DNA from 2 places in the Arthrobacter sp. Helios genome. Region 1 is predicted to be linked to the other one. Evidence: riboswitches for the same ligand, from Rfam matches in the RefSeq annotation. Region 1 holds a riboswitch; the other holds the start of a gene.
The links. Region 1 has a riboswitch for cyclic di-AMP ahead of ArtHe_RS05570 (LysM peptidoglycan-binding domain-containing protein). Riboswitches for the same ligand answer to the same signal wherever they lie in the genome.
Positions count from the first base shown of each region.

Region 2: it holds a riboswitch for cyclic di-AMP, as region 1 does, so the genes downstream of both, ArtHe_RS00470 (NlpC/P60 family protein) here and ArtHe_RS05570 (LysM peptidoglycan-binding domain-containing protein) in region 1, are expected to answer to the same signal.

Region 1 covers NZ_CP095402.1:1,253,864-1,261,178, reverse strand. The annotation lists gene ArtHe_RS05610 (ABC transporter substrate-binding protein) at 1-237, shown strand, start outside; gene ArtHe_RS05605 (iron ABC transporter permease) at 240-1,346, shown strand; gene ArtHe_RS05600 (ABC transporter ATP-binding protein) at 1,336-2,184, shown strand; gene ArtHe_RS05595 (hypothetical protein) at 2,181-2,867, shown strand; gene ArtHe_RS05590 (hypothetical protein) at 2,864-3,490, shown strand; gene ArtHe_RS05585 (hypothetical protein) at 3,500-3,943, shown strand; gene ArtHe_RS05580 (DUF1508 domain-containing protein) at 3,927-4,028, opposite strand; gene ArtHe_RS05575 (MBL fold metallo-hydrolase) at 4,293-4,955, opposite strand; cyclic di-AMP (ydaO/yuaA leader) riboswitch at 5,268-5,434, shown strand; gene ArtHe_RS05570 (LysM peptidoglycan-binding domain-containing protein) at 5,438-6,331, shown strand; gene ArtHe_RS05565 (CarD family transcriptional regulator) at 6,687-7,199, shown strand; gene hrpB (ATP-dependent helicase HrpB) at 7,252-7,315, opposite strand, start outside.
Region 2 covers NZ_CP095402.1:100,308-107,622, forward strand. The annotation lists gene ArtHe_RS00445 (DUF3027 domain-containing protein) at 1-303, shown strand, start outside; gene ArtHe_RS00450 (MFS transporter) at 358-1,632, shown strand; gene serC (phosphoserine transaminase) at 1,698-2,825, opposite strand; gene ArtHe_RS00460 (metal-dependent transcriptional regulator) at 3,054-3,752, shown strand; cyclic di-AMP (ydaO/yuaA leader) riboswitch at 3,898-4,111, shown strand; gene ArtHe_RS00465 (M23 family metallopeptidase) at 4,115-4,882, shown strand; cyclic di-AMP (ydaO/yuaA leader) riboswitch at 4,977-5,164, shown strand; gene ArtHe_RS00470 (NlpC/P60 family protein) at 5,169-5,963, shown strand; gene ArtHe_RS00475 (NlpC/P60 family protein) at 5,992-6,756, shown strand; gene ArtHe_RS00480 (HNH endonuclease) at 6,992-7,315, shown strand, end outside.

The DNA.
Region 1 (7,315 bases):
TACAAGGCCCCGCTTGGAGGCTACCGGTGGGAGGTGCCCTGTGCCGAGTCTCCGCTGATGTGGCAGTGGGCCGCCGAGCTCTACCACCCCCAGCTCACCGGCCACACCCTGCGGGAAACCCTGCGGGAGAAAATCCGCTACCTCTACAACTATGAGGTGTCTGAAGCGCAGATAGATGCCGCGCTGCGCCTGGATCTGAACCGGAACAGCTCCGGCTACAACGTCTTCGAAGCCTGACGGTGAGCGTAGAGGAACGGGCAGCGGCCCCGGCCGGTGCCCGGGCGGAAGCCCCCGGACCCCGCAGCCTTTTCCGCCGGCACCCGGTGCTGCTCAGTGCCCTGCTGCTGGCCGCCGTCGCTGTGGTCTCGATGGCCGCAGGCCGCTACTGGGTACCTCCGAATGAGATCCTCCGTGTCCTCGCCGGCGAAACGGCTGGGCTGCTGCCCGGCGGAGCGGATCTGGTCCGGCGTACGTGGACCGACCAGGAAGCCACCGTGATTCTGGACGTGCGGCTCCCCCGGGTGCTGCTGGCGTTCCTCGTTGGCGGCGCCCTGGCGCTGGGCGGCGCCTGCCTGCAGGCACTTTTCCGCAACCCGCTGGTCAGCCCGGACATCATCGGCGTCACCTCGGGTGCTTCCTTCGGCGGAGTCCTGGTCCTGACCCTTGGGCTCTCCGGTGCCTGGATGGTGGCCGGGGCCTTCGGATTCGGCCTGGCCGCCCTGGTGATCGTGCTTTTCCTGGGCCGGCTCGGGCAGGGCGGGCGGGTGCTGATGATTGTCCTGGGCGGGATTGTGGTGGCGGCGTTCTTCAACGCACTGGTTTCCTTTATGACCTACATCGCAGACCCCTACTCCGATCTGCCCTCGATCGTCCATTGGCTGCTGGGTTCCATCGCAGCTGCCAGCTACGGCAAGGTGCTCATTGCACTGGTTCCGGTCGGTATCGGTGCGCTCGTGGTGCTGGCCCTGCGCTGGCGGCTCAATGTGCTTTCCCTCGGGGATGACGACGCCGCGGCCCTGGGCGTGAACCCGCAGCGCTCCCGGATCCTGCTGCTGTGCGCCGTGGCCCTGATGACAGCCGGGACAGTGGCCGTCGCCGGAGCGGTGGGGTGGGTGGGGCTGGTGGTCCCGCACCTTGCCCGCCTCTGGGTCGGCTCCGACCACCGGGTACTGCTGCCGGTGTCCCTGCTCCTGGGCGGCACGTACCTGATCCTGATCGACACGCTGAGCCGTTCGATCACCAGCAGCGAGATCCCGCTGGGCATCCTCACCGCAATTATTGGCGCGCCGGTGTTCGTGGCACTGCTTGCACGCTCCCAGAAGAAAGCACAGTTCGATGGCAACTAAGACCCTGATCCCGCCTCCGGTCCAACAGACGGCAGACGCCAAGCTGCTGCTGCAGGCAGCCGGCGCAGGCTTCCGGTACTCGCGGCTGCAGCCCTGGCTGTTCCGCGGGCTGGATTTCACACTGGAACGCGGAGAGGTCCTGTCCATCCTGGGACCCAACGCACGCGGCAAGACCACGCTGCTCAAGTGCCTCTCCGGCCTGCTGAAACCGGTCGAGGGGACAGTGGAATCCGCTTCTGCGATTGGCTATGTACCCCAGGACCACGGGACCGGCCCCGACTTCACCGTTCAGGACATGGTGCTGATGGGCCGGACCCGCCACCTTCGCGCCTATCAGGTACCGCGCAGTGATGACCGCGGTGCGGCAACCGCTGCGATGGAACGCGTGGGGGCAGCGGATTGGGCACTCCGCCGTTACTCCGAGCTCTCCGGCGGGCAGCGCCAGCTGGTGCTGATTGCCCGTGCGCTTGCGTCCGGTTCCGAACTGCTGGTGCTGGACGAACCGGCGTCCGCCCTTGACCTGCGCAATCAGTCGCACGTCCTCACCGTCCTGGCCGCACTGGCCGCGGACGGAATAGGAGTCATCATGACCACCCATCACCCCGACCACGCGCTGCATGTTTCCCGCAATGCCCTGCTCTTCGTCGGCAGCCATGACACCCGCTGGGGACCGGTCGAAGACCTCCTGACCGGTCCGGCGCTGTCTGAGGTTTACGGGCTTCCCATCTGCACCCCAACCGTGGGCACCGTCTCGGGGAACCGCACCATTGCTGTTCCCGACTTCGGCCCAACCTGCCGGGACGGGCGCACCGCCGGCCCTCGAAAGGACCATCCATGACCATCATCCGCCTGACCGGTACAACCACCATGCGCGGGCTCGGCGATCCCGGCTGGCGCGGTGCCATCAGCGACACCGACACCTATGACCTTAACGACCCGGCGAAACGCCGGACCGTTCTCTCCTCCGCCGCCCTGATCATCAGCGGCGCAGCCGACCATCTCCTCCTGCACCAGCACCGTGAGCACCTGACCGGATACGTCCGGGACGGCGGCCGCATCCTGGTCAACGGCCAGGTTGTCCTGCCGTTCATCGACGGGCTGGCCCGCTGGCTCAAGCTGGATTACCGCAGTCCGCGGGATCTTCGCCCGCACGCTTTGGCTGCGCACCCGGTGTGGGACGGAGTTGACCACCGGGACCTGCATTTCCGCACCGGTGTCCCGGGGACCCACTCCCATGCGCGCCTGAAGGACATCGGCGTCGCGGGTTTCTACGGCCGCGGATACCACTCCCCGCTGCCGGACGGCGGTGAAGCGGTCACCGGCATCGGACCCAATTCGCTTCCCCTGGACTACACCTATCCGCTGGGCACAGGCGAAGTGCTGGTCCATGGCGGCCTTGATCTCGAAGGGTTCACCGACGAGCGGTACAGCAGCCGCCGGATCGGCCCCAACCTCGTGACCTGGCTGACCGGTTCCGCTTCTGCCTCCGATGTCCGCTCCACGAAGGAAGTACCTGCATGAGCACCCCCCGCATCGGACTGCTGCACTGCGGCACGTTCCCCGCACTGCGCACCCTGGAAGATCCCGCCCTGCAGCCCTACCGCATCGAGCCCGTGTACCTGCCGGATTCCGATCCCGGTTTCCTGGCGGAACTCGACGTTGTGCTGGTTGGTGACCGGCTGCATGCCGGACAGCGCGCACGCTTCGAACCGGCGATCCGCGAAGCGCTGCAGGATCACACAAAGACGGTGATCGTGCTGGGCGAGAACAACGTCGAGAGCTGGCTGCCGGGGGTCGGGTACAGCTTCCGGCCAACTGTTTTCTGGGCCTGGCGGACGGGAACCGACACCGGCACCCGCCTGCGGCTGCCGGAGGACCCGATGTGGGAGTTCTTCACCCGCCGGGCAGTCGACTGGCACCATCACGGCCTGCTTCACCCGCCCCAGGGTGCGCGCCGGCTGGTCACGATGGAGGAAGACGGAACCGACAGCGGGGCCCTGCTGTACGTGGACGACGTTAATCAGCCGGCCCGTCTGCTGGTGACGACCATGGATCCGGTGTACCACCACGGTTCCGGCTTTATGCCCGGAGCCACCCAGCTGCTCTACTCCCTGCTGCGCTGGGTGATGTGGGACCGGCGATAGAGTTGCACCATGAGCAATACCCCGGCGCGGGCCCGCAGGTCTGTCTTTCTCCTCATTCCGATCGGCGCCCTGGCGGGCATGGCCCTGGCCATCCTGAACTTCCAGATTAACTACGCGTCGACCGTGGAGTCCCAGGACCTCGGGAGCTACATCCTCTGGACGCTCATCGGCGGCGCGGCACTGGGCGCATCCTTTGCCTGCCCGGCAAGCGTGGTGTCCTTCCTCAGCGCGGACGCAGGGAAGTCACGGCGCTTTAACGCGGTTGCTGCGGGCGTGGTCCTGGCCGTGTGCTGGCTGCTCTATGTGGGCGTTTCAGCGTCCGGGGGCACACCGGTAACCGTGCTGCTGCCGGTGGCCGCCGTCGTAACGACGGCGGCGGGCGCCTGGTTCGGGTGGTTCACCACGCGGCCGATGGCGCCGGCGGGCGAAACGGAAACTATGTCAGGTCCGTGATGTCGGCCCCGGCATTGGAGCGGACCGATTCCACGCCCTTCAACGCTGACGCCTTGGACTTATAGCTCTCCGACGAGGAAGCAATGACTTCTCCGTTGCCCGCTTTAAGCCGGAACCTGAACCCGCCGGCCTTGTCCTGGTAAACCTCGAATTTTCCTGCCTTGACTGCCTCGCTCTACTCGATTGCAGATGAGCCGGTATCCGGAATGGTACGCGCCGCGGATGCGGCATGGCAGGGCTGGCGCAATTCTTTCGGGTCTGCCCCGCCCAGTGCCCTTTCGGGTCTGCCCGGCCCAGAACCGGCCCAGTGCCGGCGGGGCCTCAGAACGGGTCCGCCGGCGGCCGGGCGTTAGTGAGGTCCGCCAATCATCCTCGCCAGCGCATCAGCAGGCGAGGCCACCTCGGCGCCGTGTGCAAAGAGAACGCGTTCCGGCCCAAGAGCAGCAATCCGCTCCAGGGATTCCTCCGCCCGGCCGGCATCTGACATAAATGCGCTGGGCCCCCGGACCACGTGGCCATGCGATGACCCGGCCGCATCCCCTACAAACAGCGTTCCCGTCCCCTCATGGAAAAGGGAGATATGCCCCGGCGTATGGCCGGGGGTAGCCAGGATTTCCAGATCCTGCACCATGGCCCCTTCGCCGATGGGACTTACGTGGCGCGGGGACCGGATATCCGGGGAATCCGGCCCGCCGGCGTAAATCGCGGCGTGCGGTGCCCGTTCGGCGACGGCAAAAAGGGAGCCAACGTGGTCCATATGCAGGTGGGTCAGCACGATGTCGCGGACATCTGACCAATCCCCGCCCAAAGCTTCGACGGCGGCAGCAATACCCGCGTCTGCGTCCGGCATGCCTGTGTCAATCACCACTATTCCCTCCGGTTGAGCTACGGCATAACAGCGCACATCCATGACCAGCTGATCCGGCCCGGCGACGCCGGCTGGGATCACTACCTCGCGCACCACGTCCTGAACGGGAAGCTGCGGTCCGCGGCCACCGGCTTGCTCACTCATGGCCCCTCCTTCGCTGGATATTCGGCCCTTCCAGCGTATTCCCGCACTCCGGCATCCGTCGCCGCGTTCCGCAAAAATCCCCGGCTCCCACCCCGGAAGGACCCTCTCCAAACAGCAGCGCGGGCCGCAGCGCGCGGCCGGTCCAATGTGGCTGCTGGGACTAAAGAAGAAAGCACACTTCCCATTAGCAGAGTGACTGGCCGCACACAACAGCAACACGGTGTCGTTACCGAATTGCAATGCAATCTCTATTCCATGTAGTGTCCTTGGCATGCCGCGATACTGATGCGGCGTCCTTGGCTTGTTACCTAACTCTGCCGCTGGCCAAGGTCCCCTTTTGCAATACGACGGCAGGGGCGGGGGACCCAATTTTTTGGATCCTTTGAATCCTTGGGGTTAAGCCGACCGGTTCAGTCCGGCGGCCGGGTGACTCCCATCCGAATCCGACAGCTCACCTCGCAGGTATTGGGAGAGGTAATTCCTTGTCTATCAATAAGAACCGCGGACGCCACCGCTCAAATTCCAACATCTGGACCACTATCGCCCAGGTCTCACCGGCAAAGGCACGCACCTTCGGCGGAACCGCCGCAGCCGTCGTTGCCGGCTCCGGGCTCATGTTCGGCATGGCTGCCCCGGCCCAGGCCGGCGTTGTAGCCAACGATCCCGCCCCGGCGGCTGCCGCAGCTGCCGCAGCTCCTGCTGCAGCTCCCGCCGCAGTCACCGTGGCAGAGGCTCCGGCCGTGGAAACCGCATCCACGCACACCGTGGTCGCGGGTGACACCCTGGGCCAGATTGCCGCCACCTACGGTGTGTCCCTGGACAGCATCTTCGCGCTCAACGGCCTGTCGATGTCCTCGATCATCTACCCCGGCGACGTCATCACCTACGCCGGCACGGCTGACATCCAGCCCGCCGCCGCCTACACGCCGGTGGAAACCGCAGCCGTGGTCGAAGCTGCTCCTGCGGCTGCGACGTACACGGATCCGGGAACCTACACGGAATACAGCACGCTGAGCACCCAGGTCACCCCGGCTGCTCCCAGCGTCGGCACCTCCGCCATTGGCCAGACCATGGTGAATGCGGCTTACTCGCAGCTCGGTGCTGCCCAGGACTGCACCGTGCTGGTTGAGGTGGCTCTCCGCGCCGCCGGCCACTCGGTTGGCGACCTGGCTCCGGCCCAGCTTGCCGCTTACGGCTCCCCGGTGTCTGATCCCCAGCCCGGCGACATGGTCTACTACGCCGACGGCGGCATGGGCTTTGCCCACATCGCCATCTACATCGGCGACGGACAGGCCATCCACAGTGGCTGGAACGGCAACCAGACCGTTATCCAGTCCGTGAACGTCGGCTCCGGCCCGGTTTACTACCGCGCATAACTGAACCGCCGCGGACGGTCCGGTCCGCTGGTTCGAGAAGCACCCCGCCTGGGAACAGGTGGGGTGCTTCTGTTATGCGGCTCTGTGGCTCCCACCGGACCTCTCACCCGGAACCGCTCACCGAAGTGTCCCCCGGGTTCGGGGACCACACCCAGCAAGTCGTGAAATAATAGTCAGGTCAGACCCGCGGCTTTCCGGCGCTTTCACCCATGTGGAGCGCCCACGGCCGCGCTTCCGTCACGACTGTCACCGGAATCCGGGCAAGTGGCGGGACGAGCGTCCCACACAGGCCCCTGCACAGTGCAGCGGTCCGCGGCTGCCGGGCCCGGCTTCGATCCAGCCAGAGGTAAACACATTGACGTTTAACGTAGGTCAAACCGTAGTCCACCCCCACCACGGCCCGGCCACTATCCGCCGTCTGGCCAGCCGCAAGATCCGCAGCGTCGAGAACGAGTACCTGGTACTTGAAGTGCATGCCAACAAGCTTGAGGTTTGGGTTCCCACCGCCAAGGCCCAGGATGTGGGGCTGCGCCCGGTCCTGAATTCACCGCAGCTGGAAGAACTCATGGAAATCCTCAGGGCTGCCGCGGACGCCGAGGAGTCCCAGTGGTCACGGCGTTTCAAGGAAAACACGGAGCTGCTCGCCAGCGGGCGGATCGCAGACGTAGCCCGCGTGGTCCGCAACCTCACCCTGCGTTCCCTGGACAAGGGACTCTCCCACGCTGAGCGGGACATGCTCCGGCATGCCCGCCGGCCGCTGCTCACCGAGATCTCGCTGTCCCTGGGAGTCAGCGAAGAAGAAGCCTCGGCGGTGCTCGACGGCGTCTGGGCCGGTTCGGGCACCTCACTGGCCGAACCGGTTACCTAAGCTCCGGATCACCGCCGGAGTCGGGCTACCGGCAGCCACTTCCGGAGACGGGTCAGCCCGGCGCCCGGAACCCGCCCTGGGATCCGGCCTTGGTCCGTGCCGTTGCGGCGGCGGAC
Region 2 (7,315 bases), 1.2 Mb from region 1:
CGTCCCGGCTACCGTGGTTGGCAGTGGTACGCCACTCTGGCCCGCGTTCCCCGCGGGAAGGTGGCCACTGTCTGTGAGGTGGGGCTGCTGCCCTCGGCAGACTCAGTGCTGGCACCGGAATGGGTTCCCTGGTCCGAACGGATCAGGCCCGAGGACGTCGCCGCTGAGGCCGCCCAGGCCGCAGCTGAGGCTGCCGCCGCCCAGGCCACTGCGGACGCAGCCGCTGAACGTGAGCAGAAAACGGCAGACGGGGAACCTGAACAGGCTGCCGAACCCCAGGCTTCAGTGATGGAGGACGAATAACCGGTGAGTGTTTGGAACACGGTTCATCATCCCGATAGGGAGGAGTGAACCCATATGTTCCGTTCGCTTCGCATCTTCAACTACCGCATCTGGTTCCTGGGGGCACTGGTCTCCAATATTGGTACCTGGATGCAGCGCACTGCCCAGGACTGGCTGGTCTACGACATCCTGACCAATCAGGATGCGGCAGCCATGGGCATTGTGATGGCCCTGCAGCTCGGCCCCCAGCTGCTGCTGGCGCCGTGGGCCGGACTCATTGCGGATACCTACGACCGCCGCAGGGTCCTCCTGATCACACAGGTGGCCATGGCCGCCCTCGGAGCGGGGCTTGGCCTGCTGGTGCTTTCCGGCCATGCACATCTCTGGCATGTCTACGCGTTCGCGCTGGCTCTCGGGATTGTTTCCGCCATCGACGCCCCGGCACGCCAGAGCTTCGTCTCCGAAGTGGTCAGCGAAGAGAACCTGCCCAACGCCGTCGCGCTTAACAGTGCCTCCTTTAACGGTGCGCGGATGATCGGTCCGGCCGTGGCCGGCCTGCTGACCGTTGCGGTTGGTCCCGGCTGGGTGTTCCTGATCAACACCGTGACATTCGCTGCCATGGTCCTGGCGCTGCTGAAAATGCGGTCCGGAGAACTGCGGATCCTGCCCAAGGCTCCGGCCGGGAAGGGACGGATCCGTGCCGGACTGAAATATGTGCGGTACCGGCCGGACCTGATCATGGTCTTGGTGGCCATTTTCATTGTGGGGACCTTCGGGTTGAACTTCGCCGTGTACATCGCAGCGATGGCCCGCACCGAGTTCGGACAGGACGCCGGGATCTTTGGACTGCTCAACTCGATCATGGCCATTGGTTCGGTCGCCGGAGCACTGCTGTCCGCACGCAGGGACAAACCAAGGCTTCGGTTTATCTTCGGGGCCGCCGGCGCGTTTGGCCTCTCCTGTGCCGTGGCAGCAGTCTCGCCAACGCTGTGGATCTTCGCGCTTTCCCTCATCCCCACCGGGCTTTTTGCCCTCACCCTGATGACCAGCGCGAACGCGTACGTGCAGACGACGACGGCGCCGGTGATGCGCGGACGGGTCATGGCCCTGTACTTCGCCATCTTTATGGGCGGCACCCCGCTGGGCGCCCCAATTGTCGGCTGGGTTTCCAATTCCTTCGGGCCGCGGTGGAGCCTGGGGGTCGCCGCGGCATCCGGACTGATCACCGCCGTGATCGGCCTGGTCTGGGCCTGGCGGTCCCACCACCTGCGGCTGCACTATGACCGCACGGTGCGCCGCCGGCTGGTGGTCACGAGCCGGGAAACAGAACAGGACCCCAAAGCGCAGTAGCGCGTGGGGTCCTGTCCCGGGACGTGACCGGTCGGTTCTGCCCGGTGCTTAGCCTGTTTTGAGGCCTAGGAGTGCTCGATCACGTAGTCGATGCAGTTCAGCAGGGCGCTGACATCATCCGGCTCGATCGCCACAAACGTGGCAATGCGCAGCTGGTTGCGGCCGAGCTTGCGGTACGGCTCAACATCAACGACGCCGTTGGCGCGCAGCGTCTTGGCGATTGCCGCGGCGTCGATCGAATCATCAAAGTCGATCGTGGCGATGACATTGGACCGGTCCTGAGGCCGGGTTACGAACGGGGACGCTACCGGCGAGGCCTCGGCCCAGGAGTAGATCCGGCCCGCTGAATCCGCCGTGCGGCCCGCGGCAAAGGACAGACCACCATTTGCATTGAGCCACTGGACCTGGTCATTGAGGGTCACCAGGGTGGCCAGCGCCGGCGTGTTGTACGTCTGGTTGAGACGAGAATTATCGATCGCCGTCTGCAGGTTCAGGAAATCGGGAATCCAGCGGCCGGAGGCATTGATCCGGCCAGCGCGCTCAACCGCGGCGGGGGAGAACATCCCAAGCCACAGGCCGCCGTCGGAGGCAAAGTTCTTCTGCGGCGCGAAGTAATAGACATCCGACTCGGCGAGGTCCACGTCGAGGCCGCCCGCAGCGGAGGTGGCATCAATCAGGACGAGGGAACCGTCATCGGCGCCGGCAACGCGGCGCACCGGTGCGGCAACGCCGGTGGAGGTCTCATTCTGGGGCCAGGCATAGACATCCACGCCGGCTTCGGCGCGGGCTTCGGGCCGGGTCCCCGGCTCCGCCTTGATGATGCTGGATTCGGCCAGGAAGGGAGCCTTGTTGGTGGCGGCGGCGAACTTGGAGCCGAATTCACCGAAGGACAGGTGCTGCGCCTTGTTCTCCACCAGGCCGAAAGAGGCGATGTCCCAGAACGCTGTTGAACCACCCACGCCCAGGACTACTTCATATCCTTCAGGCGCGGAGAACAGGTTGCTGAGCCCTTCGCGGATGGAGCCAACCAGGTTCCGGACCGGTGCCTGGCGGTGGGAGGTACCCAGGAGCTTGGCGCCGGCCGAGGACAGTGCCTCGATCTGCTGGGGGCGCACCTTGGAAGGACCAGCACCGAAACGCCCGTCCTTGGGAAGAAGTTCTGCGGGGATCGTAAGCGTGGCGGTTTCGCCCATTTTTGTTTGCTCCAAGCGGATTGGCAGGGTGCTGTAGATACTTCTCTATTCTGCACCTCCGCCCCCTGCCGCCGGTATTTATGAACGGGAGTTGGCATCGGGCCGTGAAAGTGGATAATTGCCCCCGAATTGGTGGCATGGGCTAACGTGGAAACGAACCTGCGGCGCAGTCTGTGCCACCTTGGTTTTCAACCCTTTCTTCCGCACGAATTCTAGGAGCGGCTGGTCATGACGGACCTCATCGACACAACTGAGATGTATCTTCGAACCATCCTTGAGCTCGAAGAGGAGAACATCGTGGCCCTGCGCGCCCGGATTGCCGAGCGCCTGCGCCATTCCGGCCCCACAGTCTCGCAGACCATCGGGCGGATGGAACGGGACGGGCTGGTTGTGGTGTCGGGAACCCGGCAGCTGGAACTGACCGAACTGGGCCGCCGGCGCGCCACGGAGGTAATGCGCAAACACCGCCTTGCCGAGCGGCTGCTGGCTGACGTGATTGGGCTGGACTGGGCGTACGTCCACGATGAAGCGTGCCGCTGGGAGCATGTGATGAGTGAGCGCGTCGAGCGCCGGCTCTATGACCTGCTGGGGCAGCCCACGGAGTCGCCGTACGGCAACCCCATCCCGGGCCTGGAAGCGCTGGGTGGAACCACCGCCCTGGCCCCGGCCGCCGGCTACACGGACCTGGTCTCCGCAGTCAGTGCAGCCACCCCCGGGGCGCAGATGAACCTGCTGCGTCTCGCCGAACCGATCCAGGTTGACCCGGAGCTGCTGGCACAGCTGGATGAGGCCGGGCTGCGGCCCGGTGCCACGATCACCGCCGAGGTGGTCGGAGGCTACATTTCCGTCCGTGTTCCCGGGATTGAAGGTGCGCTGGAGCTGCCCACCGAAGTCGCGGCGCACGTTTTTGTCACCGGACCGGCCTAGCCGGTCCACTGCCGCCGGAACCCGCAGCCATTCACCGGCAGCGGCCAGCGCCGGCTGCGCCGGCGCCTGGCCGTCGGTAACGGAATGGTATCTTTTAGCATTTTTCCCCTATAGTGACATCTGACTACAGCAACAACACCGTTCACCGGTCCGACAGCCTAACCCTGCCACTGGACCGCAGGTGCAACCGTTCGCAGGCAGGGGCGGAGGACCCATCAACCGGCAGTGGCAGCACTGCCTTGGGGTGAAGCCTCCGAGCAGCGCAGGAGTATCCGCACAGCAGATACCCCTGTGCGTCGTGGGCCGAGTTCTCTACTCGAATCCGACAGCTAACTTCGCAGGCTTTGTAGAGAGGGAACCACTTGTCGAAGCACACTGCTTCGGGCAGGCGCAGGGCCGAAACCTCGGCCGCTCCACTGCGTCAACGCGCTGCCGCCGGGTCCACGGGCCGGCGCCGCGCTGAACCTGTCCGCCGCCCGCTGGGGGGATCAGCCCAGAAATTTGCCATCACCGCTGCCGCCTCCGGGCTGGTGCTGACCGTTGCGCTTCCGACGACCGCGGCGGCCGTGGATCCTCTGCCGGCACAGGAGCCCGCCGCGGCTCCGGCCCCGGTTTCGGCTGATCCCAACGCCACCGTGGAGTTTGACCGGGCCGCACTGACCAGCAAGTTCGATCCGGATGCGAAACTGCAGGGACTCACTGTCGCCGGCACGGACGTCACGCCGGGAGCCGCGCAGGGCACTCTCGCCACTCCGCTGGACTCCGAACTGGTGCAGACCTCTTCCTTCGGGTACCGGGTCAGCCCGATCACCGGAGCAGCAGGCGAGCTGCACACCGGGCAGGACTTCGCCGCGGCCTGCGGCACGGAAGTCAGCGCCGCCGCCAGCGGCAAGGTCAAGTCTGCCGGCTGGCATGCCTACGGCGGAGGGAACCGTGTGGTGGTGGACCACGGCAACGGTGTGGAAACCACCTACAACCACCTGTCGGCCATCAGCGTCTCTGTGGGCGACGAAGTCCAGCGCGGGGACCTGGTGGGAGCCAGCGGCACCACGGGCGCCTCCACGGGCTGTCACCTGCATTTTGAGGTACTCGTAAACGGCACGCCTGTCGACCCTCTCGGCTGGTTGTGACCGCTCCAACACCCTTTCGTGACCTGAGCGTGACATTTCCTTGATGTTGTTATATTCTCGTCACCGTGCCTGATTGGCCAAAGATCAGGCACTCTCAAACAGATCGCCGAGCTCTGCCACCGTTTGAGATCCGTTCGCAAAATCGCATGGCAGAGGCGGGGGAACCAATTTCGGGTTTCGCAAGAAGCCCTAGGGGTTAAGTTGCCGGACTTAGCGGTCCAGCAACCGGGTGACTCCCATCCGAATCCGACAGCTCACCTCGTAGGCATTGGGAGAGGCAAAAACTGTGTCATCAATCAATTCCGGCCGCCATCGTGCTGCCTCGGTTCAATCCAGCCCGCTTACGGCTTTCTCCAAGGCCGTAACCGCCAACGCAGGTACCGTCGGCCGCCAGGCCGCCGTCGTCGTCGCAGCTTCCGGCCTTGTTCTGGCCGCTGGCCTGCCGGCACAGGCCGCACCGGTTTCCACCGACCGCCAGGCCCTTGAATCAACTCCCCTCAACGTTGTGACCTCCAACGGGACCGTGACGGTCTCCGAGCAGGCACCCTTCGACCTTCCGGTAGCTCCCCTTGCGGGATCGCTCTCCGGGGCCGAAACCCGCGCACAGATTGCAGCAGCCGAGCTTGCCGCGGCAGAAGAAGCCGCTGCTGCTGTTGCCGCCCAGCAGGAGGCATACGCCGCCCAGCAGGCCGCAGCCGCACCGGCACCGGCCGCTTCCGGCGTCACCACCGCCTCCTCCGCACCGGCAGCAGCTGCTCCCGAAGTCAGCGCCAGCGGCGTTGCTGCAGGCCTGGTTGCCTCCGCTTACTCACAGATCGGCGTGGCGCAGGACTGCACCGCAATGGTCGAAAAGGCCCTGCGCTCCGTCGGCAAGTCCGTTGGTGACCTCGCCCCGAGCCAGTTCTACGCCTTCGGCTCCGTAGTTGGCACCCCGCAGGCCGGAGACCTGGTTATCACCGGTGGGCACGTCGCGATCTACGTCGGCAACGGCCAGGTCATCAGCGGTGGCCTCAACGGCATGAACACCGGCCTCCACTCCCTGTCCGACCTTCCCGGCGCAAGCTTCGTCCGCGTCAGCTGACGCTGCCAGATAAACGGAGCACACCGTCATGACCTCGACAACTGAGCGCGCCCGTCACCGTGCGCCCGTCCAGCGCACCAGCTCGCTGACTGCACTGGCCGACGCCGTCACTTCCAATGCGGGAACGGTGGGCCGCCAGGCCGCCGTTATCGCCGCCGCCTCCGGGCTGGTGCTGAGCACCGGCGTCGCCGCAAATGCTGCGGCACCGGAACTGTCCCGCGATGTGCAGACCAGCAAGCTGGATCTGTCCTCCATTCCGCTGCAGGTTCCCGCAGATGCCGTAGGCCCTGAGCTCAAGTTCGCTCCGGTCCCGGGCGTTATTGTGGCCGAAGCGCCTGTAGCCGAGACCGTGACCGTGCAGTCGCAGGAAATCAACACCCCTGCAGCCGATGCTCCGGCCCAGGCGGCAACGGCCCAGGCAGCGGCCGCTCCGGCGGCTTCCGCTGCCCCGGCTGCCTCCTCCGGGACCGCCGCCACCATCGCAGCAGCTGCCTACGCCCAGCTCGGCGTGATGCAGGACTGCACCATGCTCGCGACAAACGCGCTGGCAGCAGCTGGGATCAACTTCCACGGATGGCCGGCGGGTTACCTCTCCCTCGGCCGCACCCTGAGTGCCGCTGAAGCAATTCCCGGCGACCTGATCTACTACGCAGACGGCGGCATGGGCATGGCCCACATTGCTGTCTACGTGGGCAACGGACAGGCCGTCCACGGTGGCTTCTTCGGCAACCAGACGGTTGTTGCTCCGGCCGAGCTTGGCTCCGGCGGCGTATACATCCGCGTAGGCGGCTAGCAGCAAACCCAGAACCTGACACAGTTCGCCAAAGGACCCTCCCCTGTGGGAGGGTCCTTTGTTGTTTCCTGCTGCTTCCGGCACACAGGGGTGCAGCGCATCCGGAGTTTCGCGGCCGATAAATAGCGGGAATCCCCGGTCCCGGCTTACCCTTGCAATGAAGATTCGAAGTACCGCAGTGTGCCGGTGAACTTTTTCTCTCGCCGGGCCCGCGGGCAGGCGAAGAGGAACGTGCATGCGAACGCTGGTTCTGAATGCGGGCTACGAACCGCTGGCAGTTGTCACCTTCCGGCGCGCGCTGGTCCTGGTGTTGACCGGGAAAGCGAGCGTGCTGGCCGAGAGCGGCGTGCCGGTGGTCAGCCCGGCCGATGTTTTTGGACGGCCCTCGGTCATCCTGCTAAACCGCTACGTCAACATTCCCTACCGTGCGGAGACCGTTGCCACCCGCAGGGGGGTCCTGCGGCGCGACGGTCATTCCTGCGCCTACTGCGGCAAACAGGCATCGACCGTGGACCACGTAGTGGCCAAATCCCGGGGTGGTGAAGACAGCTGGGAGAAC